Regions from separate parts of the Roseburia sp. AM51-8 genome, predicted to be linked through region 3. Evidence: predicted binding sites of a transcription regulator. Region 3 holds the regulator's gene; each other region holds the start of a gene.

Region 1 (4,444 bases), 120 kb from region 3:
GGATGCCTCCCATATTTTTTACAAAGAGCCGACCGTTCCGGAGGAGGTCCTGGCATACACACCGCCCATTGATACCAAGGAACTGGTATCAGACCTGACCTTGAACCAGTTGAACGATATTTTTAAATCCGTATTGAAACGACAGAAGGACAAGATCGATCCCATCCGTTCCAAATTCGGAGAGATCCGCAAGGAAGAAGTATCACTGGAGGACAAGATGGGCTATTTGTCAGAGTACGCCGGCCAGCATAAAAACTTTAGTTTTCGTCAGTTATTGGAAAAACAGAGCAGTAAGATGGAAGTGATCGTGACTTTCTTGGCGATATTGGAATTGATGAAATCGGGAAAGATTCTGATCTCGCAGGAGCATACCTTTGATGATATTCTGATCGAGTCGAAGATCGCGGCATAGAATAGGAGTGACGTTATGGATCAAAAACAGATGGAGTCCATCATAGAAGGGATTCTTTTTACCTTTGGCGAGGCGGTGGAACCGTCACGTATCGCAAAGGCACTGGAAGTAGAGACAAAAGATGTCGTAAAGGCATTGGAACATATGAAAGAAACATGGGCAGAAGAAGGACGCGGGGTGCAACTGACGGAACTGGACGGTTCTTATCAGATGTGCACGAAGCCGGAACTCTATGAATACCTGATCCGCATGGCAAAGCAGCCACGCAAGCAGGTGTTGACGGATGTCCTTTTGGAAACCTTATCCATCATTGCCTACAAGCAGCCGATCACCAAATCGGAGATCGAAAAGATCCGAGGCGTATCCAGCGATCATGCCGTCAGCAAACTGGTGGAATATTCCCTGGTGACCGAACTTGGACGTCTGGATGCACCAGGAAGACCGATGCTTTTTGGAACCACGGAAGAATTCCTACGTTCCTTTGGCGTATCTTCCATTGATGAACTGCCGACGCCGACGACCGACCAGATGGAGACCTTTAAGCAGGAGGCTGAGCAGGAAATCAAACTGGATGTAGGCGGAGAATAGTTTTTCTACCGAAAATGTCATAAAAGAAAGAAGATCTCATAGTTTTTTATAAAGTCTGTTTGGGAGGATTTTGTCTTGCCTTTTATAAAAAAGATGCGGTCTTTTTTTATTGTCCTTTTTGTCATCCTGTTATGGCAGCCGCAAACCATCTGCGCAGCAGAAAAGCAAACGATCGATGCAAATTCTATCCATGCCTTGTCTGCGGTACTTTTAGATGGAGACAGCGGCAGGGTGCTTTATGAAAAAGAGGGTGAGTGCAAGCGTGCCAATGCCAGCACGACCAAGATCATGACCTGTATTCTGGCACTGGAAAACGGAAAGGAAGATGATATCGTCACGGTATCTGCCTATGCGGCATCCATGCCCAATGTGCAGTTAAATATCGAGGAAGGCGAGCAGTATTACCTCAAAGACCTTTTGTATTCTCTTATGTTGGAATCCCATAATGATTCTGCCGTGGCGATCGCAGAACACATTGGCGGGAGTGTGGAGGGCTTTTCTGCCCTGATGAATGAAAAGGCAAAAGAACTGGGCTGCAGCAATACCTGTTTTTTGACACCAAACGGTCTGGATGCTTCGGTTGGAGAAGATACCCATGGTACGACGGCACATGATCTGGCGCTTATCATGCGTTACTGTAGCTGGCAGTCACCCCGGGCGGAGCGCTTTTTAGAGATCACGCAGACAAATGCTTATTCTTTTACGTCGCTGACGGAGCAGGCAGACGGCAGTATGATCCCGGGGACACGGAACTTTTCCTGTACCAACCACAACGCCTATTTGAGCCAGAACCCTGACTGCCTGTCGGGAAAGACAGGATTTACCGCGGATGCCGGATACTGCTATGTGACTTCACTTTCTTCCGGCGGGCGGAAATTTGTCATTGCCTTGCTGGCGAGTGGCTGGCCAAACAATAAGACCTACAAATGGCAGGACTGCAATAAGATCTACCAATATGCCACGACCTATTATCAGATGCGCAAGGTCATGGATCCGGCAGAGGGCTTACAAAGCGTAAGGCTCCAAAGAGCCCAGAACCCGGACTATGATCTCAAAACCCAAAAGTCTGCCATGCCACAACTGACGGATATGCGAAAGGAAGTCCTTCTGGCAGACTGGGAGACCATGGCGATCCGCTTACATTATCCGCGCAGTATCGAAGCGACAGGCAAGGGACTTCGAGCGATCGGAAACGCAGAACTTCTGGTGGATGATGTGGTCATAGATACCTGTGACATCCTTTTGGAGGATAGTCTTGCAGTAAAAAATATGCCATGGTTCTTCCAGGCGATCCTGAAAAAATGGGCTATGTTTTTCTAACAAAAGATAGCAAAATAACTTTGTAAAAATATAGTGAAATAATTAACAAAAGTGGTTGAAAAAGGAAGGACAAAACGTTATTATTACGGTAGAGAAATTTTGAATTTATATATATGGAGGAAAAGTAGCATGAGTAATGTAACAAACAATCCTGCTATTCAGAGGATGAATGAATTACTTGATGAGCACAGTTTTGTCGAATTAGGCGCGCTGGTAACATCAAGAAACACAGATTTTGATCTGAACCAGCAGCAGACACCTTCTGATGGTGTAGTGATCGGACATGGTCTGATCGATGGCAATCTGGTATTCGTATTCAGTCAGGATGCTTCTGTATTAAACGGAAGCATTGGTGAGATGCATGCAAAGAAGATCATGTCTGTGTATGATATGGCTATGAAGATGGGAGCACCGGTCATTGGACTTTTGGATTCCACAGGTGTCAGATTACAGGAATCTGTAGACGCACTTGAGAGCATCGGAGCCATTTATGCAAAGGCAGTTGCCGCATCTGGCGTGATCCCACAGATCATGGGTGTTTTCGGCTCTTGTGGCGGTGGACTCAGCGTACTTACTTCTGTCAGCGATTTCGCACTTATGACAAAGGATGCCAAGTTATTTGTCAATTCCGCAGATGCTATTTCCGGCAATCGTGCAGACAAACTTGACACAGCAAGCGCAGACTTCCAGTATGCAGAGGCTGGCAATGTTGATTTTGTCGGTGATGAGGCAGAGGTCATGGAAGAGATCCGTCGTTTCGTTACCATCCTTCCGGGATGCAATGTCGAAGAAGGCTGTGTTGAGGAATGTATGGATGATCTCAACCGTGCCGCAGAAGGCTTAGATGGCAAGGTTAAAAATCTTGCACTTTTTGCAGAGGAGATCTCAGACAATCATCTCTTTGTTGAGACCAAGGCTGGATTTGCAAAAGAAATGCTTACCGGTTTTATCAAGTTAAACGGTATTACCGTTGGCGTGGTAGGCAACCGTGAGGAGACTATGGCAGGTGATGAAGTCGTAGATCTTGGAACCAAACTTACGTCTGACGGATGCGAAAAGGCAGCAGATTTCGTTTCTTTCTGTGATGCTTTTGATATCCCGGTACTTTCACTTACCAATACAACAGGTTACGAGGCTTCCGTATGTGCTGAAAAGCATCTGGCAAAGGCACTTGGCAAGATGGTATATGCATTCGCAAATGCCACAGTACCAAAGATCTCTTTCCTCTGTGGACAGGCACTTGGCAGTGCTTATGTGACCATGAACGCAAAATCACTCGGCGCAGATCTTGTATTTGCTTTTGCTGATGCAGATGTTGCACCGATGGATGCTGAACTTGCAGCCAAGATCATGTACGCAGATGCTTCCGCAGATGTGATCGCTACAAAGGCTGAGGAATATGCAAACACGAATTGCGGTGTGGCAAATGCGGCAAGACGTGGTTATGTAGATCGCATTGTAGAGCCGGCAGATGCCAGAAAGTATCTGATCGCCGGATTTGAGATGCTCTTTACAAAGAGGGTAGATGGCCCATACAAGAAACACGGAACAAAATAGAAAGGTGAGCATATGAAAAAGAAAATCATATTAATGGTCAGTACTTTAGTATGTATGCTCGCGTTATGCTCCTGCGGTAAGAGTCAGGTAGATCTGAACGGTTTATCTGAGACTCAGTTACAAAGCGCATGTGAGCAGACAGCAGGAGTTTTGGAAGGACTCGATGCAAACGAGAGCGAACAGTACTATTCTTACTATGCATCACAGGATGATGGTAAGATCTATGCCGATCTGATGGAACAGTGGATTGACGTACAGCCACAGATCGGAGATTTCGTTGGATATAAGGACTTTAGCGTGACGAAGGCAGGAAAGACAATTTCTGCGGTAGAGACGATCTCTTATACCAAGCGAGACATCAAACTTACTTATGTTATCAACGCCAACAGTCTGGAGACGACAGCGATCAATGTTGAGATCGTTTATTCTCTGGGAGAGACGATGGCAAAGGCAGGACTTAATACGGTCATGTCAATCTCCATCGTATTTGTGATCCTGATCCTGATCTCACTGGTCATCAGTGCGTTTAAGGTGATCCCGGTCATTCAGGCGAAGTTCTCCAAGGAA
Region 2 (4,444 bases), 540 kb from region 3:
GAGTGCTTACTGCAGGTGTCCGGAGGCGTGGCTGTCTATGAAGATAGCATGGAGATGCAGGATTGGTTTGAGAGAGCAGAGCAAAAGTTACAACTTGCCAGATACAACGGTGGAAATCAGGTGATTATGTGATGGATGAAAAGAAAATATGCGTGCGAGAGGCTAGGGTTTCGGATGCAGAGGCCTTGTGTGAAATTTATGCTTATTATGTGAAGAATACGGCGATCACCTTTGAAACAGAAGTCCCTTCAGTGGCAGAGTTTACTGACCGGATCTGTAGTATTCAAGCGTGGTATCCCTATCTGGTCGCTGAGTGTAATGGTCAGATTCTTGGGTATGCCTATGCCCACCGCTACCATGAAAGAGCTGCTTTTGCCTGGGATGTGGAGGTGTCTATTTATATCCATCAGGAAACAAGGCGCGGTGGATTGGGTCGTATTTTGTATGAAGCACTGGAAGCGGCTTTGAAAAAGCAGGGAGTGGTCAATTGTTACGCGCTGGTCGCAGAGCCTGAGACAGAAGATGACTACCTGACCTTTGATAGTCTGAAATTCCATCAGAAAATGGGTTATCACATTGCTGGAACCCAGCATTACAGCGGATATAAATTTGACCGCTGGTATCACATGACAACACTGGAAAAGTTCTTAGGAGAACATAAAAAGGGGATGACAGAGATCAAGCCCTACCGGACTGTGGAGTGAAAGAGAATAGAATAGGAATTTTTGGGACACAATCGACGCATGATTGTGTCCGTTTTTGTCCTGCTATTTATGGTAAAGTGAACGTGATTTAATAGAGGAAAACCGAGAAGCAATCGAAAGGACGGTTTTGGGAATATGTTTACAAGAGAAAAGAAAGCAGAGAGATACGAGCAGATGAGACAGGACGCCTCCAAAAAAGAAATCCTTGAAGGAAGTAGGGGCAGAAGGAGACGGTGATTACTTTTCCTAAAAGTGTCCTCTCTTGCAAAAAAGAAAACCATTTTTGTCTATTGTCAAAAAAATATCAAACTCACTTGTAAAACCTCAGGATTGCGTTAAAATGTAGAAAAAGACAGTTCGGAAGATTGGGTATTTTAACAAAATTAGGAGGTTTTTTATTATGGCAAACAGATTTGTGTTGAACGAGACATCTTATCATGGTGCAGGAGCAATCGCAGAGATTGCAACAGAAACATTGGGAAGGGGATTTCAGAAAGCATTTGTATGCTCAGATCCTGATCTGGTAAAGTTCGGTGTAACCAAGAAAGTGCTTGACGTACTGGATGAGGCAAAGATCGCTTATGAACTCTACTCAAACATCAAACCAAACCCAACGGTTGAGAATGTAAAGACCGGTGTGGAAGCATTCAAGGCATCCGGCGCTGATTATATCGTTGCAATTGGTGGCGGATCTTCCATGGATACAGCGAAGGCAATCGGTATCATCATTAAGAACCCGGAATTCGCAGATGTTGTAAGTCTTGAAGGCGTTGCACCTACAAAGAATAAATGTGTTCCTATTTTTGCAGTGCCAACAACTGCAGGAACCGCAGCAGAGGTTACCATCAACTATGTTATCACAGATGCGGAAAAGAACCGTAAGATGGTATGTGTAGACCCTAAGGATATTCCGGTTGTTGCCTTTGTAGATCCTGAGATGATGGCAAGTATGCCAAAGGGACTTACCGCTGCAACCGGTATGGACGCACTGACACATGCGATCGAGGGATATATTACAGCAGGCGCATGGGAGTTGTCCGATATGTTCCACTTAAAGGCAATCGAGATTATCTCAAGATCTCTCCGTGCTGCTGTTGAGAACACACCGGAAGGCAGAGCAGATATGGCTTTGGGACAGTATGTTGCTGGTATGGGATTTTCTAATGTAGGTCTTGGTATTGTTCACTCTATGGCGCATCCTTTGGGCGCACTTTACGATACACCACATGGTGTGGCAAATGCTATTATCCTGCCAACAGGTATGGAGTATAATGCACCGGTATCTGGCGAAAAGTATCGTGAGATTGCCCGCGCTATGGGGGTAGAAGGTGTTGACGATATGACACAGGAAGAGTACAGAAAGGCTGCTATTGATGCTGTCAAGAAGTTGTCAGCAGATGTTGGTATCCCGGCAGACTTAAAGGATATTGTAAAGAGGGAAGATATTCCATTCCTGGCACAGTCAGCATATGATGATGCATGCAGACCGGGTAACCCAAGAGAGACAAGCGTAGAGGAGATCACAAAACTTTATGAATCACTTCTCTAGTCTGTAACTAGTTTGTAACACCGCAAAGGGTACACTCATCTTAGTATAGGATGAGTGTACTTTTTTGGAATTATAGCCCGATTGGTTCACAAAGAGCCAATCGGTTTTGGGTTTAGCAAACGTTTTTTCACATACAAGTGGACGATTTCTATTGTTAGGTTGCTGATGTGGAATTGGTCTATTATAATCAATATGTGACAAGCAATGACGTGACAAGAGCCTGCAATGGCTCAGATCATGTGGAAGGATGTTAGATGAATTTGCAAAAAAAGAAACGAGGGTTTCTGTTTCTTGAGGTAGTCCTGATTGGTCTTACGATAGGAGTCATCTTCTATGGCAGATATCAAACTGTGCAAAGGACAGAGGGAAAAAAGGTCGAACAGGAAAAAGAAACATCAATAGAAAGGGAAAGTCGGCAAGCAGAGCAACTTCCAGAACAGTTACCAGAACCAGCGGATACCGACTTTGTCAGGATCATGGACTATATTCCGGATATTGTCATCGACCTTAAATATGCCACAGCTGATAATTTTACGGGAACGGTCATCTACGATTTTAAGGATGCCTATTTGCGCTATGGAACAGTAAAAAAACTCGCAGTGGCACAGGAAAAATTCAAAACTATGGGATATTACATAAAAATATGGGATGCCTATCGTCCGTTTGCGGCACAGGAAAAGTTGTGGCAAGTCTGTCCAAATCCACGTTATGTTGCAAACCCAGCCAATGGTATGAAAGCACATAACCTTGGAGGGACAATTGACATGACGCTTGTTACATTCGATGGAAATGAGGTGGAAATGCCGACGGCATTCGATGATTTTTCTCTCAAGGCAGACCGTGATTACAGCGATGTGCCGGAAACAGCGGCAGGAAACGCTAAAATGATGGAGCGTGTGATGACAGAATGTGGTTTTGTAGGTTATGCGGGAGAATGGTGGGACTATTCCGATACAACAGCCTACGAAGCCTATGATTTCGAACCATAATTTAACAATTATATAGAATAAATTCCTTTAGTGTCTTTGGAACTGCGTTATAATGATTTCATGTTGTTTCAATAAATAGGGTGTATAAATAAGGATAGAGTCAGCCCAAGTGGCTGGCTCTTATTGAATGGTAGGATGAATGATATGAAAAAAGGTACTGTGAAATCCATTTTAATGCTAGGAATTTTTTACTTTGTATTTCTTGGTGCAGAATATTATTTTGATAATATGATGGCTTTTGTGACAGATGCAGATGGTGTGGTCTTAGCACAGAGCTATATCTTAGGGAGTAGTGTGCTGGGATTTTTGTTGTATGCACCAATGGAAAAAATGTTACCGGCAAAGATAAAGCAACTGTTTTGGAGCATGAGCAGTGCTGCTGTGATTCTGATGTTCTTTTTTATCAAGATTCATAGCGGCTATGGACATACATTGCGCGCAGGTTTGTTTTTATTCTTGTTGCTTGGGTATTTTGGAAGTGGTGTGCATTATTTGGTGGCGCAGACTTTTGCGACAGAAATTGAGACGGAAAAATCGCATTTGGCACGGACAGTAGGCTGTGCCTATGCCTTTGGGATTTTATTACAGTTTATCAATAACAATTGTATTTCATCCGTAGCAGTGCAGGTAATTTTCTTATGTCTGGCCTTTGCTGTTATGGAAGGTTTGTTTATGGTAAAAGCACAGCAGGTCGATGCGCAAGGAGAAACGCATCCGCTCATAGAAGCGGATGGTGTTGCACGAAAGATTGGCATGCTGTTGATTTTTATTGTCGCTCTCATGACATTTATTTTTGCAACATTAGATAACGCGGTGACATTGGTACATGCTGGTGGAGGTGCGGATATTGGACAATGGCCGAGACTTTTACTTGCGTGCAGTGGTTTGCTTGCAGGATTTTTATATGATATCAAAAAAGGTGCTTACCAGAACATCATCATGTATTGTGTGATGATGCTTTCAACGATTTGCGTGGTTGTGATCACGTGCGGTGGACCATTTCTATTGGGATTGGTTGTATTTTATCTGTCGGCCGGCTTCTTTTCCATTTATTTTGCCAGCAGTTTTATGCGTCTTTCGTATGCAATGAAAGAGGGAAAACTATGGGCTGGACTGGGGCGTGCTGTCAACAATCTGTGTGCGGTGGGAACGGCTTCAATGTCACTGGCACTTTTACATTCGCCAAGTTATGTCACCATTGT
Region 3 (4,444 bases):
GCCACAAATCTCTTTCATGCAAAAATGAAACAACCGATAACGCGGCTCTCTCCATCAGCACCATGGAAGGCAGACCATAATGCTCGATCGTGCGGCTATCGCATTGTTTCATTTCGCGACTGTTTAAAATATATTTCATACGTCTCCTTTTTGTACATCTTTTGATAACTGTTTGTCCTGGGTCGTATCACCGGACGGGCGATCCTCTCCTGTGATCAGATCCACATCATCATTTTGCACATCAAAAAGATTGATGATATCTTTTCCAAATATATCATGCATATATGCATAGATTTCTTTATTGTTGATCTCCCGATTCTGTTTGCGGATGATGTTCTTTTTTAATTCTACCCGGACCTTTTTGATCCATTCCGCAATCTCCTCGGCTTCTTTGCAATTGGTGCGCAGACGATCATAACAAAAGGTCATGGTCTCCATCATCAGCGCGTCATTGCAGGTCTGTATCTCCTTTGGGATCTCCAAAAGGGCATCCTCGTTGGCTGCGATCTTTTCCTTGACTTCCTCGATCAGCCGTTTGTTCTCGTCCATCTGCCGGCTGTGCGTCTCCTTGTCCTCCTCTGCGTCCATATGCTCTACGATATTCTGCATAAGGGATGACTTGACCTTCTTTAAATCCTTTAACTCCTGCGTCAGGCGTCCCTGCCGCTCCAAGATCTCCTTCAACTGGCTTTCCAGTTCCTGCACCTCTTTGGGCTTGCCATCTAAGGCAAAAAGCCGGTGCCATTTCTGGTCCAAGACCAGAATGGGTATTTTTGTTTTCGCCAGTGCTTCTGTAAACGCCTGTCGTTCCATACGCTCACCTTCTTTTGAAAACTATTTTTTGTGGTTGGCAATATTGTAAGAAAGCTGCATCAGACTATCGGACAGATGCACATTCTCTACGACCATATCCTCCACATCATCCAGATCGACATGGGCAAAATTCCAGATGGCATGTACGCCCAGGGAAGATAACTGTGCCGCGGTCGCTTCTGCATTCTGCTTTGGCAGGGTCAGTGCCGCAATATCCACACGTGTTGTCTTTACAAATTCTGGTAATTCCTCCAACATACGGATTGGGATATCTCTTACCTCTTTCCCCTTCAATGCCGGATTGACATCAAACAGACCGACGATCTTGAAACCTAATTTTTCAAACTTAACATAATTGGCGATTGCCTGCCCCAAGTTACCGATACCGATCACGATCACATTGTGTGTCTCATTCAATCCTAGGATCTTGCCGATTTCATCATATAAGTACTGAACATTATAGCCATAGCCCTGCTGACCGAAACCACCAAAATTGTTGAGATCCTGCCGGATCTGGGATGCCGTCACATGCATACAACTGCTGAGTTCGTTGGACGAAATGCGCTCCACTCCTGCATCAAGCAATTCTCCTAAATATCTGTAATATCTTGGCATACGACGAATGACTGCCTGGGATATTTCCTTTTCCACGTTAAATTCCCCCTACTTCCACTGTCAATGATGACATGTATATCATATTTATATAAAAATTATAAATATTTTAAATATATATGTCAAATTTTTAACAGAATCCGCCTATCCTATGCGAAATCATTTGTCAGTGTCTCCGACAATTCTTCCCAACTTTCATAGAGGGCATCCAATTCTTCCTGTAACTTTTCCTGTTTTTGTGATAATTCATTAAGCTTTGCCGAATTTGTCGCCACATCGTCCTTGGCAAATTCTTCCTCGATCTGACGCAGGTCTTCTTCGCAGGCGGCAATGCGGTCTTCCACCTCTGCCAGACGATTTTCTACCTTGCGCTTTTCGCTCTGGATCTTCTTTTGCTGCTTCCAATCCGTCTTTCCTTCAGATTGTCCGGAAATCGATTCTGTATCACCACGCTTTGCGTCTTGTACTGCTTTTTCCTGTGCCATACGCTCTGTTTTCTTTTGGATGAAATAATCATAATTCCCCAGATATACGCTGAACTGATGGTTTTCAAGTTCTAAAATCTTGTCTGCAGTCTGGTTGACAAAATAACGGTCATGTGACACATAAAGCACCGTTCCCTCATAGGCATTGATGGCATTTTCCAGGATCTCCTTGGACTCCATATCCAAATGGTTAGTCGGCTCATCTAAGATCAAAAAGTTGGCACCGGACAACATGAGTTTGGCAAGGGAGATACGTCCACGCTCTCCACCGCTCAGATCGCCGATCCTCTTGTAGCAGTCATCCCCTAAAAACATGAATGCCGCAAGCACATTGCGAATCTTTGTATTGTTTAAGTTTGGATAGGCATCGCTCATTTCTTCAAAGAGTGTTTTGTCATCATCCAAAACCTGTTGTTCCTGATCGTAATAACCAATCGTAACATTTGCGCCGAGCCGGAAAGAGCCGGAATCTGCGGTCACAATCTCATTGATGATCTTAAGCAATGTTGTCTTTCCTGTACCGTTATCACCAAGGATGGCAACGTGCTCACCTCTTTGCAAAAGGAAATCTACGTTAGAAAAGAGCGTCATGCCATCATAGGATTTTGAAAGTCCGATCAGTTCCAGTACATCATTGCCGCTTGTCACATCTGGTTGCAAGGATAATTTCATATGTTCCTGCGCATCGATCGGTTTTTCCATAACATCCATTTTATCGAGGGCTTTCTGACGGCTCTCTGCACGTTTGATGGATTTTTCACGGTTAAACTGTTTTAACTTATCAATGACTTCCTGCTGATGGGCAATGGATGCCTGCTGTTTTTCATATTCACGCATCATGGTCTTACGAATCTCTTCTTTTTGCATGGCAAAGGCAGAATAATTCCCTTTGTAAACATGTGCAGTATGCATGCTGATATCAATAACCTTTGTAACGATACGATCCAGAAAATAACGATCATGTGCTACAATAACAACGGTTCCCTTATAATTCATAAGGAAGTTCTCTAACCACTCAATAGAATTCAGATCCAAATGGTTGATCGGTTCATCTAAAAGCAGGATGTCCGGTTTCAAAACAAGGAGTCTTCCGAGAGATACACGGGTTTTTTGTCCACCGGAAAGCATATCCATCGTCTTTGAAAAATCCTCTTCGGAAAAACCAAGTCCACGAAGCACGCCCTGTACTTCCGATTCATACGCATAACCGTTCATATGATCAAAAACATCATGCATCTCATGATAGCGGACAAGCAGTGCATCTAAGGCATCATCTGTCAGTTTTGTCATCTGTTCTTCCATTTTTTGCAGGTTTTTCTGCATTTCCAAAATATCTGTACGCGAAGAATAGACGGTCTGATAGACCGTCTCATTTCCTTCCATATTCTGATACTGCGCCAGATAACCGATGGTGGTATCCTTGGCAAAAACAACCGTTCCTGCATCGGTATCCAACTCACCCGTTATCATCTTTAGCAGTGTTGATTTTCCTGCACCATTATTTCCGACAATGGCTACCTTGTCTCCTTCATTGATCTGAAAAGAGACATTCTTTATGATGTCATCACTTCCGAAAGATTTCGAAAGATTCTGGCAGGATAAAATCATGGCTTCCTCCTATAACATGCCCTCAAGCCTTGTTCTGATGGCTTTGATAAATTCCTCACTATTCAAAACGACTGGATTTGGAATACTTGTGATCAGAGCAAGATCTTTTGTCATCTTTCCATCCTCAATCGTCTTGATGCATGCCTGTTCCAATTTGTCTGCAAAATCGCAAAGTTCCGGTGTGCCATCCAACTCACCGCGTTTTCTCAGTGCGCCTGTCCATGCAAAGATCGTAGCAACAGAGTTCGTGGATGTCTCCTCTCCCTTTAAGTGCTTGTAATAATGTCTCTGTACGGTTCCATGAGCCGCCTCATACTCATAGACGCCCTGTGGAGATACCAGAACAGAGGTCATCATGGCAAGAGATCCAAAAGCAGACGATACCATGTCACTCATGACATCGCCATCGTAGTTCTTACAAGCCCAGATGTAACCGCCCTCAGACTTCATCACACGAGCTACGGCATCATCGATCAGGGTATAGAAATAAGTAATGCCTGCCTCGGCAAACTTATCCTTATAAGACTCCTCATAAATCTCCTGAAAAATATCCTTAAAGGTATGATCGTATTTCTTAGAGATGGTATCCTTGGTCGCAAACCAAAGATCCTGCTTTGTATCTAAGGCATAGTTAAAGCAAGCCTTTGCAAAACTTTCGATAGAATCATTCAGGTTATGCTGTCCCTGAACGACACCGGTGCCGGTAAAGTTATGTACCACTTCTCTCGTCTCACTGCCGTCTTCAGCCGTATAAACAAGTTCTACTTTTCCCGGTCCCGGAACAATCATCTCTGTATTTTTGTAGACATCTCCATATGCATGACGCGCGATCGTGATCGGTTTCTTCCAATTCTTTACGCAAGGCTCAATTCCTTTTACGATGATCGGTGCGCGGAATACCGTTCCGTCCAAGATGGCACGGATGG
Region 4 (4,444 bases), 450 kb from region 3:
CAAAAGGGCTGGGACTGCTGGCATTGGTTTTGATCGGCATCTGTGCCGGTATTTATGTGGGCTGTCAGGCAATGGCGCTGGCAGAGATCTTAAATATGTTTCCCATACTCTTTCGCAGGGTAAAACTGCAAATGGGGCTGTCTTTTGCCATCCTTGCCATTGCTCTGGGAAAGCTGGCAGGCAGCCTCTGGTATTTTATTTTTTCATATGCAAGTTCATAAAAATGAGGTGATAAGAGAATGAAACAGGAAGAAAAAGAGCAGATCAATGAGACTTATAATGACTATGTGGAGAGTGTGACGCCAAAGGCAAATCTTTGGCTGCGCATGGCAAAAGCTTTTTTGGTCGGCGGACTGATCTGCCTTTTGGGGCAGTGCATCATCAACATAGGAAAAAAATATGGCTTGGACGATCAGACGGCGGCAAGTTATTGCAGTCTGACCCTTGTATTCCTAAGTGCCCTTTTGACAGGCACGGGGATCTACCCGGTCATTGCCAGTTTTGGCGGTGCGGGAGCATTGGTTCCCATCACGGGCTTTGCCAACAGTGTAGCGGCTACCGCCCATGGTTTTAAGGTTGAAGGACATGTCTTTGGTGTCGGTGCCAGGATCTTTCAGATCGCCGGACCGGTGATCCTGTATGGGATTTTTTCGTCCTGGATCCTTGGTTTGATCTACTGGTTTATGACGACACTTGGTATGTGATTGAAAAAATACCATAAATTGTAGTTATAAATTTATAAAAACCACTAGATATTGTGCCGCACTTCCTGTATAATGAAAAACGCGCCAAGATGAAAAACATGTGCAAAGATTGTATCTAAATAAAAACTTGCACTTTTTTCAAAATCTTGTTATAAAATTAACGAGAGTTAGAAAAGCCTAACTCAAGTTATAAGGAACAAATCGTTTACTAGAATAGGAGGCAAACACAATGGTAGAAATGAAGGAATGGGACGGATTTGATGGACGACTTTGGAAGGAAGAGATCAATGTCCGCCAGTTCATCCAGGATAACTACACACCGTACGAAGGCAATGAGGACTTTTTGACAGGTCCGACAGAGTCGACCAACCGTTTATGGGATGCACTTCAGAAATTGCAAAAAGAAGAACGTGCCAAGGGTGGCGTGCTTGATATGGAGACCAAGGTGGTTTCAGGTCTGACCGCTTATGGTCCGGGATACATTGATGAAGACCTCAAGGATCTGGAAAAGGTCGTTGGTCTTCAGACAGATAAACCACTCAAACGTGCTTTTATGCCATATGGCGGTATCAAGATGGCGGTGCAGGCATGCGAGACTTATGGTTATGAAGTAGATCCTTTGTTAAAGGAAATCTTTACCAAGTATCACAAGACACATAATACTGCTGTGTTTGACGCATATACACCGGAAATGTTAAAGGCCCGCCACAATAAGATCATGACCGGTCTGCCGGATACTTATGGACGCGGACGTATCGTCGGCGATTATCGTAGAGTGGCGCTTTACGGTATCGACTTTTTGATCGAGGAGAAAAAGGAAGACAAGGCAAAATGCGGCAGTGGCAGCATGAAGGGCGAAGTCATCCGTCTGCGCGAGGAGATCGCGGAGCAGATCCGTGCACTGGAAGGCATGAAAGAGATGGCAGCCATTTACGGCTATGACATTTCCAGACCGGCAAAGGATGCAAAAGAGGCGATCCAGTGGCTTTACTTTGGTTATCTGGCAGCCATCAAGACCCAGAATGGTGCAGCCATGTCTGTAGGACGTGTCTCTACCTTCCTTGATATTTATTTCCAGAGAGATCTGGATAAGGGCATCATCACAGAAGAAGAAGTACAGGAACTGGTCGATCACTTTACCATGAAACTGCGTATGGTCAAGTTTGCCAGAATCCCATCTTACAACCAGTTGTTCTCCGGGGATCCGGTATGGGCAACACTGGACGTAGCAGGAACGGGCGTAGACGGCAGATCTATGGTGACAAAGACAGACTATCGTTTCCTGCATACCTTAGAGAACATGGGACCGGCACCGGAGCCAAACCTGACAGTATTGTATTCTTCCAGACTGCCGGAGAACTTCAAGAAATACGCATCCAAGATCTCCATTGCAACAAGTTCTGTCCAGTATGAAAATGACGATGCCATGAAGCCGGAATGGGGCGATGATTATGCCATCTGCTGCTGTGTTTCTGCAACACGTACCGGTAAGGAAATGCAGTTCTTTGGAGCCAGAGCCAACCTTGCAAAATGTCTGCTTTATGCCATCAATGGCGGTGTGGATGAAAAGACCGGCGATCAGGTCGGACCAAAGTATCGTCCGATCACATCAGAGTATCTGGATTATGATGAGGTCATGGAACGCTATGACGACATGATGGAATGGCTGGCAGATCTCTATGTCAATACACTGAACCTGATCCAGTACATGCATGATAAATATTACTATGAGTCAGCCGAACTGGCACTCATGGATACCAATTTGGAACGTACTTTTGCAACCGGTATTGCAGGATTTTCACATGTGATTGATTCTTTGTCCGCGATCAAGTATGCTAAGGTCAAGGTCATTCGTGATGAAAATGGTCTTGCAAAAGATTACGAGATCGAGGGCGATTTCCCAAGATACGGTAATGATGATGACCGAGCCGATGAGATCGGTGTATGGCTCTTAAAAACCTTTATGGATAAGATCAAGAGACATCATACCTACCGCAGAAGTATCCCGACCACATCCATTCTTACCATCACATCCAATGTGGTCTATGGTAAGGCAACCGGATCTATGCCGGATGGACGTAAGGCGGGCGAGCCGCTTTCTCCGGGAGCAAATCCAAGTTACGGAGCAGAGCAGAACGGTCTGCTGGCATCTTTGAACTCTCTGACCAAACTCCCATATGAGTGGGCGCTGGACGGTATTTCCAATACCCAGACCATCAATCCGGGCGCACTTGGCAATGCCGAGGAGGAGCGTGTGGATAATCTGGTACAGGTTATGGACGGCTACTTCGATCAGGGAGCACATCATCTGAATGTCAATGTCTTTGGCAAGGAAAAACTGATCGATGCGATGGAACATCCGGAGAAGGAAGAGTACGCAAACTTTACCATCCGTGTATCCGGTTATGCAGTCAAGTTTATCGACCTGACCAAGGAACAGCAGATGGATGTGATCGCAAGAACTTGCCACGATCATATGTAACATTCATCCTTTGAAAAGGATAAAAGTAAAGTCTAGGTAGAAGCAGGCCGCGGGATCTCATATCTCGCGGCTTTCTTAGAAAAAGGTGAAAATATGGAAAAAGAAATTTTGGGAAACATTCATTCCGTGGAAAGTTTTGGCTCGGCAGACGGTCCGGGCGTGCGCTATATCGTCTTTTTGAAAGGCTGTCAGATGCGGTGCAAATATTGCCACAATCCGGATACCTGGGCAAAAGCCTGTGGCAGTATGGATGCGCCCAAAGAGGGGGAAAACTGGCAGCGTGCGAAAGATGTGCTCGAAAAGGCAAAACGCTACAAAGCATACTGGAAAAAGAATGGTGGCATTACGGTTAGTGGTGGGGAAGCCCTTTTACAGATTGATTTTCTACTGGAATTATTTACACTGGCCAAAAAAGAGGGTATCCACACCTGCCTTGATACATCCGGGAATCCTTTTACGACAGAAGAACCCTTCTTTTCAAAGTTTGAGAAATTGATGGAAGTGACCGACCTTGTCATGCTGGACATCAAGGAGATGGATGCAAAAAGACACAGAGAATTGACCGGACAGGATAATGCTAATATTTTAGAGATGGCAAGATATTTATCTGACCATGGGAAGGTAATGTGGATCCGTCATGTCCTTGTGCCGGGTGTGACGGATCAGGAAGAGGATCTTTTGGCATTACGGGATTTTGTGGCTTCCTTAAAAACGGTAGACCGCGTGGAAATATTGCCATATCATACACTTGGCGTATTCAAATGGAAGGAACTTGGACTGTCTTACGGTCTGGAAGATGTCGAACCACCGACAAAGGAGCAGCTAGAACGCGCCAAGAAATTGCTTGGCATAGCCTAGTCTTTAATGTATTATTAACAAAACTATACTAGTATGGCAGATATGGGGAGAGAAGAGGGAAACGCATGGAAAAAGATTTTACAAAATACGAATATGTTAATGTGACCATCTTAAAAAGCCTTGCGGGTCTATGCAGGGAGTCCTACGAAGCCTTTGGTTGGGAAGTAATGGGAAATACAAGAGGAAAAGATGAGTGCATCCATATGCGCAGATCGCGCAATGTGCGTGAGCGTAACCGGCTGATGGCAGAGCAACGCAAGATGGAGGATGCGCTTATGGCGATTGAGAAATATGAGCAGAAAAAGAGTCTGACACCGGTGATGTTCGCAATTATGACTGGATTGATTGGTGCCGGCTGGCTGATCGCATCGGTCATCGCGATATCCTACCGACACATGAT

What was found. Region 3 encodes Rex, which represses fermentation and respiration genes when NADH is low (regulators of the CRP and FNR family bind a similar motif). Its sites were predicted from a motif close to ATTGTTAANTANTTAACAAT; they were not measured.
Region 1: a site for Rex is predicted at 2,351-2,370, ahead of DW996_RS02405 (acyl-CoA carboxylase subunit beta). Genes of this name have one in related genera too.
Region 2: a site for Rex is predicted at 994-1,013, ahead of fucO (lactaldehyde reductase). Genes of this name have one in related genera too.
Region 4: a site for Rex is predicted at 850-869, ahead of pflB (formate C-acetyltransferase). Genes of this name have one in related genera too.

The regions. Positions count from the first base shown of each region.
Region 1 is NZ_QUEY01000001.1:481,824-486,267, forward strand. It holds gene DW996_RS02390 (segregation and condensation protein A) at 1-412, shown strand, start outside; gene scpB (SMC-Scp complex subunit ScpB) at 428-1,000, shown strand; gene DW996_RS02400 (D-alanyl-D-alanine carboxypeptidase family protein) at 1,076-2,320, shown strand; gene DW996_RS02405 (acyl-CoA carboxylase subunit beta) at 2,450-3,877, shown strand; gene DW996_RS02410 (OadG family protein) at 3,890-4,444, shown strand, end outside.
Region 2 is NZ_QUEY01000001.1:59,724-64,167, forward strand. It holds gene DW996_RS00365 (GGDEF domain-containing protein) at 1-132, shown strand, start outside; gene DW996_RS00370 (GNAT family N-acetyltransferase) at 132-704, shown strand; gene fucO (lactaldehyde reductase) at 1,105-2,253, shown strand; gene DW996_RS00380 (M15 family metallopeptidase) at 2,508-3,242, shown strand; gene DW996_RS00385 (helix-turn-helix transcriptional regulator) at 3,387-4,444, shown strand, end outside.
Region 3 is NZ_QUEY01000001.1:602,193-606,636, forward strand. It holds partial or broken gene DW996_RS12970 (NAD(P)H-hydrate epimerase) at 1-139, opposite strand, end outside; gene DW996_RS03035 (hypothetical protein) at 136-813, opposite strand; gene DW996_RS03040 (redox-sensing transcriptional repressor Rex) at 835-1,464, opposite strand; gene DW996_RS03045 (ABC transporter ATP-binding protein) at 1,575-3,518, opposite strand; gene DW996_RS03050 (NADP-dependent isocitrate dehydrogenase) at 3,528-4,444, opposite strand, start outside.
Region 4 is NZ_QUEY01000001.1:156,685-161,128, forward strand. It holds gene DW996_RS00860 (stage V sporulation protein AB) at 1-221, shown strand, start outside; gene DW996_RS00865 (SpoVA/SpoVAEb family sporulation membrane protein) at 240-704, shown strand; gene pflB (formate C-acetyltransferase) at 934-3,186, shown strand; gene pflA (pyruvate formate-lyase-activating protein) at 3,280-4,044, shown strand; gene DW996_RS00880 (hypothetical protein) at 4,110-4,444, shown strand, end outside.